DNA from 3 places in the Melaminivora jejuensis genome. Region 3 is predicted to be linked to each of the others. Evidence: predicted binding sites of a transcription regulator. Region 3 holds the regulator's gene; each other region holds the start of a gene.
What was found. The regulator FNR, encoded in region 3, switches genes on or off when oxygen is low (the NO sensors DNR and NnrR bind a similar motif). The targets are predictions, from matches to a motif close to TTGATNNNNATCAA.
Positions count from the first base shown of each region.

Region 1: cyoA (ubiquinol oxidase subunit II) is a predicted target of FNR. The motif match lies at 2,245-2,258, and genes of this name have one in related genera.
Region 2: IDM45_RS16855 (bacteriohemerythrin) is a predicted target of FNR. The motif match lies at 2,538-2,551, and genes of this name have one in related genera.

Region 1 covers NZ_JACWIJ010000002.1:837,317-842,230, reverse strand. The annotation lists gene IDM45_RS04190 (formylglycine-generating enzyme family protein) at 1-794, shown strand, start outside; gene IDM45_RS04185 (MFS transporter) at 877-2,211, opposite strand; gene cyoA (ubiquinol oxidase subunit II) at 2,518-3,531, shown strand; gene cyoB (cytochrome o ubiquinol oxidase subunit I) at 3,565-4,914, shown strand, end outside.
Region 2 covers NZ_JACWIJ010000002.1:3,603,184-3,608,097, forward strand. The annotation lists gene IDM45_RS16845 (M23 family metallopeptidase) at 1-496, opposite strand, end outside; gene tyrS (tyrosine--tRNA ligase) at 715-1,947, shown strand; gene IDM45_RS16855 (bacteriohemerythrin) at 1,970-2,449, opposite strand; gene glmU (bifunctional UDP-N-acetylglucosamine diphosphorylase/glucosamine-1-phosphate N-acetyltransferase GlmU) at 2,740-4,182, shown strand; gene IDM45_RS16865 (sensor histidine kinase) at 4,179-4,914, shown strand, end outside.
Region 3 covers NZ_JACWIJ010000002.1:1,296,830-1,301,743, forward strand. The annotation lists gene hemN (oxygen-independent coproporphyrinogen III oxidase) at 1-876, opposite strand, end outside; gene fnr (fumarate/nitrate reduction transcriptional regulator Fnr) at 1,043-1,786, shown strand; partial or broken gene IDM45_RS06260 (branched-chain amino acid ABC transporter substrate-binding protein) at 1,933-3,059, opposite strand; gene IDM45_RS17570 (hypothetical protein) at 3,196-3,372, opposite strand; gene IDM45_RS06270 (DNA polymerase III subunit chi) at 3,546-3,986, opposite strand; partial or broken gene IDM45_RS06275 (leucyl aminopeptidase) at 4,016-4,914, opposite strand, start outside.

The sequences.
Region 1 (4,914 bases), 460 kb from region 3:
TCACCACCGCCGAGCGCCAGCCCGACTGGGACACCATCCGCGTGCAACTGCCGCCCGGCACGCCGCGCCCGCCCGACGAGGTGCTGGTGCCTGGGGCCATGGTCTTCGCCGGCACCAGCGCGCCGGTGCGGCTGGACGACCCCGGGCAGTGGTGGCGCTACGTGCCGGGCGCCGACTGGCGCCATCCGCAGGGGCCGGGCAGCTCCATCGAGGGCCGGGGCGACCATCCGGTGGTGCAGGTCAGCCATGAGGATGCGCTGGCCTACGCCCGCTGGGCCGGCAAGCGCCTGCCGACCGAGGCCGAATGGGAGTTCGCCGCACGCGGCGGCCTGGAGCAGGCCACCTACGCCTGGGGCGACGAGGCCCGGCCCGGCGGCGCCATGCTGGCCAACTATTGGGATGCCCGCACGCGGCCCTTTCCGGTGGTCAGCGCGCAGGCGGGTGGCGCGGCGGGCACCCTGCCCGTCGGGAGCTTCCCGGCCAATGGCTACGGCCTGCACGACATGACCGGCAACGCCTGGCAGTGGGTGGCCGATTGGTATCGCGCCGACGAGTTCGCGCGCCAGGCAAGACGCACCCACGGCCCGCTGGACAACCCGCCCGGCCCGGAGCAATCGTTCGACCCGCATGAGCCGGGCGTGCCGGCCGGCGCGCCCCGGCGGGTCATCCGTGGCGGCTCCTTTCTGTGCAACGAGGACTACTGCCTGTCCTACCGCCCCAGCGCCCGGCGCGGCAGCGACCCGCACAGCCCGATGTCGCACGTGGGCTTCCGGCTGGTGCGGGACGCTGACTGAAAATATGGTCAAATCCGGCTCAAACCCTTGCTGGACAAGCGGTGGAAGCTATATTTAAAATAGCAAATCATATGCTGGCAACTCAGCCACGTTGCTGCTCAATCAAGCGGTTGATGCGCAGCGCCGCCAGCGTGCAGACCACGCCCGAGAGCAGATACAGCGACACGGCGCCCAGGCCGAAGCGCACCGACAGGCCCAGCGCCACCAGCGGCGCAAAGGCCGCGCCCAGCAGCCAGGCCAGGTCGGATGACAGCGCCGCGCCGGTATAGCGATGGAGCGCGGAAAAATTCGCCGTCACCGTGCCCGCCGACTGCCCGTAGGACAGCCCCAGCAGCACGAAACCCAGCAGCAAAAAGATGTTGCCACCGGCCACGCCGCCACCGAGCAGCCAGGGCACAGCCAGGCTGAACAGGCCGATCAGCACAGCCATGCCGCCCAGCAGGTTGCGCCGCCCGATGCGGTCGGCCAAGTAGCCCGACAGCACGATGGCCAGCGCCGCCAGAAAGGCACCGGCGATCTGCATACCCAGCACCTCGGTCATGCTGCGCTCGAAGCGCAGCGCCAGCCAGGACAGCGGAAAAATGGTCACCAGATGGAACAGCGCAAAGCTGGCCAGCGCGGCAAAGGCGCCCAGGAAGACGTGGCCGCCCTCGTCGCGCAGCAGCTGCGTGGCAGGCATGGGCTGCAGCTCCTTTTCCTCCAGCAGCTCGGCGTATGACTGCCCGACCACCAGGCGCAGGCGCGCGAACAGCGCCACCACGTTGATGGCAAAAGCCACACAAAACGGATAGCGCCAGCCCCAGGCCAGGAATTCCTCGGGCGTGAGCTGGCCATGCAGATAGGCAAACAGCGCCGCCGCCAGCGCAAAGCCCGCCGGCGCGCCCAGCTGCCCGACCATGGCGTACCAGCCCCGGCGCTCGCGCGGCGCCGCCATGGCCAGGAGCGACGGCAGGCCGTCCCAGGAGCCACCCAGCGCCACGCCCTGCCCGATACGCAAGGCGATCAGGGCAGCGATGGCCGCCGCGCCCACGCTGTCGTAGCCCGGCAGCAGCGCCATGCTGACCGTGCTGCTGCCCAGCAGGAACAGTGCCAGCGTCAGCTTGGTGCCGCGTCCCCAGCGCCGCTGCACGGCCATGAACAAGGCTGTGCCAAAGGGCCGGGCAACAAAAGCCAGGGCAAAGATGGCAAAGGCTGCCAGCGTGCCCGCCAGCGGCGACAGGAACGGGAACAGCAACTGCGGAAAGACCAGCACGCAGGCGATGCCGAAGACGAAGAAGTCGAAGTACTCGGACGAGCGCCCAATGATCACGCCGACCGCGATCTCGGCAGGCGTCGCGTCTTCATCGGTGTGCGCGTGCGCCAGCGAGGCATCGCCCCCGTAGCCGTGTGCGGACAAGGCCATCGAACTGCTGCTCATGGTGCAAAACTCCTGGTTGCGGTGTGGCAGGTCTTGATGCACCTCAAGGGATGCACCCAGGTCGAACCGTTCTACACGCAAGCCACCCAGGCTACAAGTGCTCTTTCACGCAAGCTTTCGGGAAAAATTTCCTTGCTTTGGATCAGCCATTGGCGTTTTCTCGCTTGCCGTCAGCCGCGAGTGTTGATACAGGACAAAATGTCTCACCTTGGGGCAAGCCAGCCACATTACATTTTTGGGCGTTGTGCCATCCGCGTTTACCCCAGGCGCGGCGGCTTTCCCTTGCCTGCTTTCCTCCTTTCACGCATGTTGAACACCTCACGCTTTCGCGGGCCTGCCTGGCTGGCGGCATCTGCTGCGGCTGCCCTGCTGGCCGGCTGCAGCCAGGCCGTCGTGCTCAATCCGGCTGGCGACGTGGCTGCCCAGCAGGGCAAGCTCGTCATCACCGCCACGCTGTTGATGCTCATCATCATCGTGCCGGTCATCATCGCCACGCTGGTCTTCGCCTGGAAGTACCGCCAGGGCAACCAGGACGCGCCCTACGCACCCGACTGGCATCACTCCACCGTCCTGGAGCTGGTCATCTGGACGGTGCCCCTGATGATCATCATCGCCCTGGGCACGCTGACCTGGATCGCCACGCACAAGCTCGACCCCTATCGCCCGCTGGATCGCATCGACGCCCAGCGCCCTGTGGCAGCAGGCGTGCGGCCTCTGGAGGTGCAGGTCGTGGCCCTGGACTGGAAATGGCTGTTCCTGTATCCCGAGCAGGGCATCGCCACCGTCAACGAACTGGCTGCGCCGGTAGATCGGCCCATCCACTTCAAGCTGACGGCCAGCTCGACCATGAATGCCTTCTACGTACCCGATCTGGCCGGGATGATTTACTCCATGCCCGGGATGCAGACCGAGCTCAACGCCGTCATCAACCGCGCCGGCGTGTTCAAGGGCCTGGCTTCGCACTACAGCGGCCCGGGCTTTTCGGGCATGACGTTCAAGTTCCACGGTCTGCCCGAGGCCGACTTCGAGCAGTGGGTACGCAAGGCCAGAGTCGAAGGCCAGGCGCTGGATCAGGCCAGCTACCTGCAACTGGCCAAGCCCAGTGAGCGCGACCCAGTGCAGCGCTTTGCCAGCGTGCAGCCGGGCCTGTACGAGCGCATCCTGAACCGCTGCGTCGAAGACGGTCAGACCTGCCTGCACGAGCAGATGGCCATGGATGCGCGCGCCGCCGCTGGCCTGCCGCGCGACATCTGCACCCCGGCCGATGCGCCGCAGTTCGTGGCGGCACTGCGCCAGCGTGCTGCCCCCGCCGCCCCGTGACCCGAGAAGAAGTATCCGAGCCCGAGATTCGACATGCCTGAACAAATGACACCCAACCACTGGCTGCTGGGCCGCGTCACGTGGGATGCCATCCCCATGGCGCACGAACCCATCGTGCTGTGGACTTTCATCGCGGTGGCGCTGGGCGGCCTGGTGGTGCTGGCCGGCATCACGCGCTATCGCCTGTGGGGCCCGCTGTGGCGCGACTGGATCTGCTCCATCGACCACAAGAAAATCGGCATCATGTACATGATCCTGGGCCTGGTCATGCTGCTGCGCGGCTTTTCCGACGCCATCATGATGCGGCTGCAGCAGGCCATGGCCGTGGGCGAGAACCTGGGCTACCTGCCGCCGCACCACTACGACCAGATCTTCACGGCGCATGGCGTGATCATGATCTTCTTCGTGGCCATGCCCTTCGTCACCGGGCTGATGAACTATCTGGTGCCGCTGCAGATCGGCGCGCGCGACGTGTCGTTTCCGTTCCTGAACAACTTCAGCTTCTGGATGACCACGGGCGGGGCCATCCTGGTCATGCTGTCGCTGTTCCTGGGCGAGTTCTCCACCTCGGGCTGGCTGGCGCTGTCCAACCTGGGCGCGCAGGATCCGGGCGTGGGGCTGGACTACTACATCTGGGGCCTGCAGGTGGCCGGGGTGGGCACGACGCTGTCGGGCATCAACCTGATCGTGACCATCATCAAGATGCGCGCGCCGGGCATGAAGCTCATGAAGATGCCCATCTTCACCTGGACGGCGCTGTGTACCAATGCGCTCATCGTGGCCACCTTCCCCATCCTCACGGCCACGCTGGTGCTGATGAGCCTGGATCGGTATCTCGGCACGCACTTCTTCACGAACGACCTGGGCGGCAACGCCATGCTGTACGTGAACCTGATCTGGATCTGGGGCCACCCCGAGGTGTACATCCTGGTGCTGCCGGCCTTCGGCGTGTATTCCGAGATCGTGCCCACCTTCACCAAAAAGCGCCTGTTCGGCTACACCTCCATGGTCTATGCCACGGTGGTCATCACCATCCTGTCGTACCTAGTGTGGCTGCACCACTTCTTCACCATGGGCTCGGGCGCGACGGTGAACACTTTCTTCGGCATCACGACCATGATCATCTCGATCCCCACGGGCGCCAAGATCTTCAACTGGCTGTTCACCATGTACCGGGGCCGCATCCGCTTCACCGTGCCCATGCTGTGGACGGTGGGCTTCATGTGTACCTTCGCCATCGGCGGCATGACGGGCGTGCTGCTGGCCGTGCCGCCGGCGGACTTCGTGCTGCACAACTCGCTGTTCCTGGTGGCGCACTTCCACAACGTGATCATCGGCGGCGTGGTGTTTGCGGTATTCGCCGGCATCCACTACTGGTTCCCC
Region 2 (4,914 bases), 2.3 Mb from region 3:
TGCGCTCGACCACCAGGCGCTTGAAGTTGGCGGAATCATCGAGCGCCCAGCGCGCCACCAGGCGCTGCAGCCGGTGGTCGTCAGTGGCCTCCAGCGTCAGCGCACGGCCGGCGCGGCCCAGCAGGTTCTGGCGCACCAGGTCGTTGCTGCGCAAAAAGGCCGAGGCCGCCGGGTCGGCCACGCCCAGGCGCTCCAGCATGGCTTCCGCCGTGTCGGCGTGGCGCGAGACATCCGAGCGGTACAGCGAAAAGCCCGGGTTGCTGTCCAGCAGGCTGGCCAGGCTCACGTCGCCGGCCAGCGATTCGACGCTTTCCTGCACGGTGCTGACCGGCAGGTCGGCAGCATCCGGGCCCAGCGAGGCCACGGCAAAAGCTCCGCCGCCACCTGTGAGCAGGACGGCGGCGATGGCGGCGGTGATGCGTTTGGGGTGCTGCTGGAGGGTCTGTGCGACTTGGTTGGCGAGGGCCACGCAGGCGGCGGTCAGGTTGCTTTTCAACAAAAGTCTTACCCCAGGCTGGTGGTGTCTGCGGGCCTGTGGAGGAGTCGCGGCGCCGTGGCAACGGTGCGGGGCGGCTCAGGCGGGAGACACGGCAAATACGGACAGCGGCTGAAGGCGCAAAGGCCGGACAAGTGGGCGGGCCACTAGAATCCACCGCAGCAAAAGTGCCGGCAAGTATAGTCGGTCGTGTCCTGCAGACACCCCTGGAAACCCTTATGAATCAAGCAGCCGTTACAACTTTCCTGCCCGATGCCGCTGTCAGCCAAGCGCTCGAAGTGTCGCTGCGCGGCGTCGATGAATTGCTGCCGCAAGACGAGTGGGCGAAGAAGCTGGCGCGCTCGCAGGCCACGGGGCAGCCGCTGCGCATCAAGCTGGGCCTGGATCCCACGGCGCCCGACATCCACCTGGGCCACACCGTGGTACTCAACAAGATGCGCCAGCTGCAGGATCTGGGCCACCAGGTCATCTTTCTGATTGGCGACTTCACCAGCCTGATCGGCGACCCGTCCGGGCGCAACAGCACGCGCCCGCCGCTGACCCCCGAGCAGATCAAGCTCAATGCCGAGACCTACTACACCCAGGCGGCCAAGGTGCTCGATCCAGCGCGCACCGAGATCCGCTACAACAGCGAGTGGAGCGACAGACTGGGCGCACGCGGCATGATCGAGCTGGCCGCCCGCTACACCGTGGCGCGCATGATGGAGCGAAACGATTTTCATCAGCGCTTCACCGACGGCAGCTCCATCAGCCTGCATGAATTTCTGTATCCGCTCTTGCAGGGCTACGACTCGGTGGCGCTCAAGGCCGACCTGGAGCTGGGCGGCACGGATCAAAAGTTCAACCTGCTCATGGGCCGGCATCTGCAGCAGGAATACGGCCAGGAGCCGCAGTGCGTGCTGACCATGCCGCTGCTGGTCGGCCTGGACGGGGTGGACAAGATGTCCAAGTCCAAGGGCAACTACATCGGCATCACCGAGGACGCCAACACCATGTTCGCCAAGGTGCTATCGATCTCGGACACGCTGATGTGGGACTGGTACACGCTGCTGTCGTTCAGGAGCCTGGCCGAGATCGCCGCCCTGCGCGCCGAAGTCGAGGGCGGGCGCAACCCCAAGGATGCCAAGGTCATGCTGGCGCGCGAGATCACGACGCGCTTTCACAGCGCGGTCGCCGCCGATGCAGCCGAGCTGGATTTTCACAACCGCAGCCGTGGTGGCATCCCGGATGACATCCCCGAGGTGGCGCTGTCCGGCGCGCCCCTGGGCATAGGCGCGCTGCTCAAGCAGGCGGGCCTGGCGCCGTCCACCAGCGAAGCCAGCCGGCTGATCGACGGCGGCGGCGTGCGCGTCGATGGCGGCACGGTCAGCGACCGGGGCCTGAGGCTGCAGGCCGGCAGCTACGTGGTGCAGGTCGGCAAGCGCAAGTTCGCGCGCGTACACCTGGCTTGAGGGGCAGGGCGGCGGCAGGATATCAGGCAGCCTGCAGTGCGGCCTCGCCCCGAGCCTCCTCCCTGCGGCTTTGCTGTTGCTCCTGGCGCGCGCTCTGTGCTTGCAGCGCGGCGCGCAGGGCGGGCAGATAGGCCCGATCCACCTTGCAGATGTGGTGGATCAGCCAGGCCTTGAGAAAGTCCAGCGCCTCCAGCGTGACTTCCTGGCCCTCGTCGAAGCGCATCAGCAAGTCCATGGCCCGCCGGGTGAAGCCATCGTGCTCGGCCTTGTGGGCGGCTGTTTCGCTGTAGCTGTGCTCCTCGAACAGCACTTCCTCGACGATGAAATGGTTGTGCGTGTAGTCCACCAGGCCCTCCAGCACCTCGCCGATGCGCGCGCGGCTGGGGGCGCTGCTGCTGAGTTCGTCATGCAGCGCATTGGTCAGGTTGACCAGCTGGCGGTGCTGCTGGTCGATCAGGGGCAAGCCGAGTTCGAGCTGTGCTGTCCAGGGCATGAAGGTCATGGGTATGTCTCCATCAGGGTTTTTGCCTGCAGGATGCGCACCCCGGACGCGGCCCATGCCAGGGTTGTCCCGTGGTCGTGATCGGTCTTTGATCTGGATCAGAGGGCAGACAGGCGCCAGGCACGCGCCGCACACGGCTATGCTTGCCGCCAGGCTGGCTGGGCGCCGGCTCCTGCTGCCAGCTTGTAGTTTTGCATGAAAATCGGCTCAAACCCTTGCCAGGCAAGCGCCAGCAGCTATCAAATTAGATTCCCGAGGCCGCACTCCTGGCCTTTTTGCAGACCGACCCAATGACCTCTCCCCTGGACATCATCATCATGGCCGCAGGCCGTGGCACGCGCATGAAAAGCCGCCTGCCCAAGGTGCTGCAGCGCCTGGCTGGCCGGCCCCTGCTGCACCATGTGCTGGATCAGGCGGCGCAATTGGCGCCGCGCCGGGTGGTCGTAGTGACCGGCCACGGCGCTACAGAAGTGGAAGCTGCCTGCGCTGACTGGACAAGGGCTGGAGCCGGATTTGACCTGAAAACCGCACGCCAGGAGCCGCAGCTGGGCACAGGCCACGCCGTGCAGCAGGCGCTGCCGGCGCTGGCCGGCGACGGCACGGTGCTGGTGCTCTCGGGCGACGTGCCGCTGACCCGGGCCGACACGCTGGCCGCGCTGCTGGCCGCCGCCCGGCCCGAGCGCCTGGCCCTGCTCAGCGTGAGCCTGCCCGATCCGACCGGCTATGGCCGCATCGTGCGCGGCGCGGGCGATGCCGTGCAGCGCATCGTCGAGCACAAGGACGCCAGCGATGCGCAGCGCGCCATCACCGAGATCTACAGCGGCATCATGGCCGTGCCGGCGCGCTGGCTGGCGCCCTGGCTGGCGCGGCTGTCCAACGGCAACGCCCAGGGCGAGTACTACCTGACCGATATCGTGGCCCAGGCCGTGCAGGAGGGGGTGGCGGTGGTCGCACACCGCATCCAGGACGCGCTGCAGGTCGAGGGCGTGAACAGCCCGGCGCAACTGGCGCAGCTGGAGCGCGCGCACCAGCAGCGCCAGGCGCAGGCCCTGATGGAGCAGGGCGTGCGCCTGCTCGATCCGGCGCGCTTCGATCTGCGCCAGGACGCGCGCAGCGGCACGCGCGGCGAGCTGGTCTGCGGGCAGGACGTGGAAATCGACGTTGGCTGCATCTTCATGGGCCGGGTGGAGGTCGGCGCCGGCGCGCGCATCGGTGCCTATTGCCACATCGCCAACGCCCGCATCGAGGCCGGCGCCGTCATCCATCCCTACACGCACATCGACGGCGAGGCCGCCGGCGTGCAGGTCGGCGCGGGCGCGCTGGTCGGGCCGTTTGCCCGGCTGCGCCCGGGCACGCAGCTGGGGCGCGATGTCCACATCGGCAACTTCGTCGAGGTCAAGAATGCGCAACTGGCCGACGGCGCCAAGGCCAACCACCTGGCCTATCTGGGCGACGCCAGCGTGGGCGCGCGCGTCAACTACGGCGCCGGCAGCATCACCGCCAATTACGACGGTGCCCACAAGCACCGCACGGTGATCGAGGCCGATGTCCACGTGGGCAGCAACTGCGTGCTGGTGGCGCCGCTGACCCTGGGCGCTGGCGGCACGGTGGCGGGCGGCTCCACCATCACCAAGGACACGCCTGCCGGCGCCCTGAGCGTGGCGCGTGGGCGCCAGGTGAGCATCACCAACTGGAAAAGGCCGAGCAAGACGCCACCGCAGTCGCAGCCATGAGCGCGGGGGACTTTCCTGAGCCTGGACAGTCCCGGCCCGGGGCCGGGCCCGCGCAGGGTCACCCGGCTGAGGCGGCGGGCGGAGCAGCCGGCGAACTGGCCCGACTGCGCCAGCACAACGCCGAACTGCTGGCCGCGCAGCAGGCCTTCATGGCGCGCGTGGTGCATGACCTGCGCGCGCCGCTGCGCCATGTGACCTCCTACGGCGTCCTGGTGCGCGAGTTGCTGGACGAATTGCGCGGCGAGCTGCCCCAGGCGCCGCAACAGGTGGCCGAGGCGCTGGACTGCATGGCCACCATGGAGCGCTCGGCGCGGCGCATGGCCGCCATGCTCGATGCCCTGCGTGCGCTGCACGAGGCGGCCACGGCCCCGCTGCAGCCGCAGCCCGTGGACACCACCCGCCTGGTGGCGCAGGTGCAGGCGCAGTTGAGCGAGCGCGCTGCGGATCGCGCAGTGTGCTGGCAGGTGCAGCCGGCCATGCCCTGGCTGCTGGCCGATCCGGCCCTGCTGCGCAGCGCCTTGGTGCAACTGCTGGACAACGCCCTGAAATTCACCCGGGGGCGTGACCCGGCGCACATCGCCATACAGGCCGGCGCCCTGAACGGCCGGGTACGCCTTAGCATCGAGGATGACGGCGCAGGCTTCGATCCGCAGCGCGCGCAGCAGCTGTTCGGCCTGTTCGAGCGCCTGCACCGCGAGGCCGAATTCGAAGGCCTGGGCACGGGGCTGGCGC
Region 3 (4,914 bases):
GTGATCCATACCTATATAGGTATAGCCGACCTCATTGAAGATATCCAGCCCCAGCGCCAGCATGGTCAGCTTAGCCGAAGCCATGGGCAACTCGGCCGTCACGATGCGGCGCTGTGGCTTGAAGCGCTCTGGCAGATGGGCATAGGCATACATGGCGATCCGGTCGGGACGCAACTGCGCCACCTGCCTGAGTGTGCGCTCAAAGGACTCCGGCGTCTGCCGGGGCAGGCCGTAGATCAAGTCCACGTTGATGGATTCGAAGCCCAGGCGACGCGCACTCTCCACCAGCGCGAACACTTTTTCCGCCGGCTGGATGCGATGCACGGCCTTTTGCACTTCGGGATCGAAATCCTGCACCCCGAAGCTCAGGCGGTTAAAGCCCAACTCAGCCAGCAGGGCCAGACGCTGCTCGTCCACGGTGCGCGGATCGACCTCGATGGAGTATTCCCCGCCAGGCACCAGCGTGAAGCTGCGCTTGATCATGGACATTAATTCGCGCAGACCATCGTCGGACAGGAAGGTCGGCGTGCCGCCACCCAGGTGCAACTGGCTAATCTGCTGCCCGACACCGCAATGCGCGGTGTGCAGATCGATCTCGCGACTGAGGTAGCGCAGGTAGACGTCGGCGCGCTCCGGATGGCGTGTGATGATCTTGTTGCACGCGCAGTAGTAGCACAGCGACTCGCAGAACGGAATGTGTACGTACAGGGAGAGCGGCAGAGCCTTGCCTACCGAGCCGACCCGGCGCTGCTGCAGCGCAATGACGTACTCATCCTCGCCGAACGCCTCGACGAACCGGTCAGCCGTCGGATAGGAGGTGTAGCGGGGGCCGGAGACGTCAAAGCGGCGCAGCAGCTCGGGGGTGACAACAGTCATGATGAGAATTCCTTGCGTAATTTGTCACTGTGCCCCAGGGGTACCCTATGGTCTTGATTATGATCAAGCCCACACCATGTCGGAAAAATGACAATCCCGGGCTCCGACACTTATCCTGCCCGGGGTCAATGACGAGGCAGCGCACGTTCGGAGGTAAGCTCACGCCATGAAAAGGGAAAACACGCCGCCCCAGCTCCAGGCCATCAAGGTGGCCTGCTCCAACTGCAACCTGCGTGAACTGTGCATGCCGGTCGGTCTCGAAGAGCACCAGCTCAAGCGCATCGACGATGTGGTTGCCATGCGTCGCAAGGTCAAGCGTGGCGGCACCCTGTTTCGTAACGGAGAGGCGTTCACCTCCCTGTTTGCGATCCGCACGGGATTTTTCAAGACCTGCGTGGCCACGGAGGATGGGCGCGATCAGGTCACCGGTTTTCAGATGGCCGGCGAGATCATCGGTCTGGACGGAATCGTCAACGATCATCACACCTGCGATGCCGTGGCACTGGAGGATGCGGAAGTTTGCGTCATGCCCTTTGACCGCATCGAAGAGCTGTCGCGCGAGGTGACGGCACTGCAGACGCATGTCCACAAGATCATGAGCCGTGAAATCGTGCGCGAGCATGGCGTCATGCTGCTGCTGGGCAGCATGAGGGCCGACGAGCGCTTGGCAGCCTTCCTGCTGAACCTGGTGCAGCGTCTGCACGCACGCGGTTTCTCCCAATCCGAATTGATCCTGCGCATGACCCGCGAGGAAATCGGCAGCTACCTCGGGCTGAAGCTGGAAACCGTCAGCCGCACCTTCTCGAAATTCGTCGAGGATGGCATCGTCGAGGTCAAGCAGCGCCATGTCCGCATCGTGGACACGGCAGCACTCAGGCGCATCGTGAACAGTCAACAGGCCTGTCACTGACACGACCCTGCAAGCGCTCCTCAACCCGGGCTTGAAAACGAAAAAGGCAATGTGCTGCGGCACATTGCCTTTTTCCTTGCGCCCGCGATCTGCCTCTGGCCTGCACGACGGGCAAGCCGAAGGCCGCAGATCAGCAGATCAGCAGATCAGTTCATAGGCGTCTTCTTGCCATCCGGATAGTGGTAGAGAGTGATGGCCGGGTTCTTCATCTCTCCATTGGATTCAAAGGCGATATTGGCCGTCACGCCCTTGTAGTTCGACTTGAGCAGTTCGGGGATATAGACCTTGGGATCCCAGGAGCCGGCACGCTTCATGGCATCAGCCAAAAGCATGGTGGCGTCATAGGTATAAGGGCTGTAGATCTGGTATTGATTGGGATATTTGGCGTCGTATTTGGCTTTCCACGCCATGCCGCCAGGCATCTTGGCCAGAGAAGCCCCCCCTCGGCACACACCATATTGCTCAGGGTCTTGGCGCCAGCCGTCAATTTGGCGATCTCGGTCGTACACAGTCCATCACCGCCAAAGAATTTGACATTGCTCATGCCCAACTGCTCCATCTGACGCAGCATGGGGCCAGCCTGCGGATCCATGCCACCGTAGAAGATGGCATCGGGATTCTTGGACTTGATGGCTGTCAGGATGGCCATGAAGTCGGTGGCCTTGTCGGTGGTGAACTGCTCATCCACGACCTTGATGCCCTTTTCTGCAGCCACCTTCTTGAACACGCTGGCCAGGCCCTGGCCATAGGCCGTGCGGTCATCGACGACGGCCACTGTCTTGAGCTTGAGCGTCTCGGAAGCATAGGCCGCCAGACCCGCGCCCAATGCGTTGTCATTGGCAATGATGCGGAACGTGGTCTTGTAGCCCGGCTTGGACAAGTTGGGGTTGGTGGCAGCGCCAGTAACGTGCGGGATGCCGCAGTCGTTGTAGACCTTGGCTGCAGGGATGGTCGTGCCCGAGTTCAAGTGGCCCACAACACCGGCTGCCTTGGCGTCGCACAGCTTTTGCGCGGCAGCAGTACCTTGCTTGGGATCGGCTGCGTCGTCTTCGGCCAGCAGTTCGAACTTCACCTTCTTGCCGCCAATGGTGAAGCCTTGGGCATTGAGTTCCTCCACGGCCATGCGGGCGCCGTTTTCGTTGTCCTTGCCGTAGTGCGCCTGCGGCCCCGACAGAGGGGCAACGTGACCGATCTTCACCACCTCCTGGGCGGAAGTCACAGCGGCAGCGGCTGCGATGGCAGCGGCCACGGTCAGTTTCAACTTCAATTGCATATATGTCTCCAAAGAGTGCGCTGGAAATATTGTGTGGTCACAACGCGCTGGAACATAGCGCAATTCAACCCAGCCAACACTAGGGAACACACGAAATTCATATCGATACCACACAGGGATATTCCCTGCCATCGATTCACGGCTTGTGGCGTTCTCCAGCCAATTCCTGTGCTACGGCTTCATAGACCGACTGACGCACCACGGTTTCGACTTCTTCGCGCAGACGTGGCACCAGCGAGCGCGTCTGCTCCAGGGTCACCCGGGCGATGGCCTCGCGCAGGCGCTCTTCAAGGGCCAGATCGATGCGTTGCATGACACGATGCACCACATATTCCTCGAAATCCTCGGGCAAGGGCGATCTGCCGACAGGAGTCGGCACCACAGCGGGAGGCGCAGCGTCGGCTGGCGTCGGAGGAGCTGGGGCAGCTTCCGGCACCACCTCGGTCAAGGTCGGAATGAAATGCGCAGGAATGTGTCCGGGAGTCGTCATCGTCGGCCCATCCCCGCTGCCGCATCATGGCGGGAGATCGCATGTCCAGCATCGGCATACTGCTTCCAGCGAAGACGCGCCTGGACGCGATCGCCCTCCTCCAGGCTCACTACCTCGACAACCCGCTGAAACTGCTCGAAACCGGTCGGCAATTGCGCTCCCAGATTGAGCAGAACGCCCTCTGGCAAGCCAAGACGCGGATCGGCACACAGAATGATCCGCGATGCCGCCAGCAGTGCCGCGTGCGCCTGTGGAGCACGGCAATGGGCCACGAAGTCCGACGGCGCCAGGCTCCACAATCGGTCATCGAGTTCGGCCAGCTCCCCTTCGCTGGCTGTGATGGTGAGCTTCACCTCGCGTCTGAACGCCTGATGGGCCAGTCGGCTGGCATAGGCCAGCCGGTCTGGCACGTTGAAATGAAACACGATGTCCGTCATGCGGATCTGGCCCGACGCGGGCGCGCCCTTCAGCCCTTGGCAGCGCGGCGGCGTGCGGCTGCTGTCTGCTGGCCAGAGTCCGCAGACCCGGCAGCGCGCTCTGCCAGCCAGCGCAGCAGCAACCCGACCGGACGCCCGGTGGCGCCCTTGGCTGTGCCGCTCTTCCAGGCCGTACCGGCAATGTCCAGATGTGCCCAGGGCGTATTGCCGACGAAGCGCTGCAGGAATTTGGCCGCCGTCACCGCTCCGGCAGGCCGCCCGCCCACATTGGCGACATCGGCAAAATTACTCTTGAGCCCCTCGCCATACTCATCGTCCAGCGGCATACGCCAGCAGGGGTCGAGCGCTGCATCGCCAGCACCCAGCAATTGCGCAGCCAGCTCGTCGCTGGTACTGAACAGGCCGCTGCGCAGGCCGCCCAGGGCAATCACGCAAGCTCCCGTCAGGGTGGCGATGTCCACGATGGCAACGGGCTTGAATCGTGCGGCATAGGTCAGGGCATCGCACAGCACCAGGCGGCCTTCGGCATCGGTGTTGAGCACTTCGATAGTCTGGCCGCTCATGCTGGTGACCACATCGCCGGGCTTGAGCGCCCGGCCATCGGGCATGTTTTCGCAGGCCGGGATCAGGCCGATCACATTGATGGCCGGCTTGAGCTCGGCCAGTGCGCGAAACACCCCCAGCACGCTGGCCGCGCCGCCCATGTCGAACTTCATCTCGTCCATCTCGGGCGCCGGCTTGAGCGAGATGCCGCCGGTGTCGAAGGTGATGCCCTTGCCCACCAGCACCACCGGTGCCTGACCCTTGGCTGCGCCCTGGTATTGCAGCTCGATGAAGCGCAGCGGCTCGACCGAGCCCTGGGCCACGGCCATGAAGGCTCCCATGCCCAGCTTGGCGACCTCCTCGGGGCCGCGCACCGTGCAGCGGA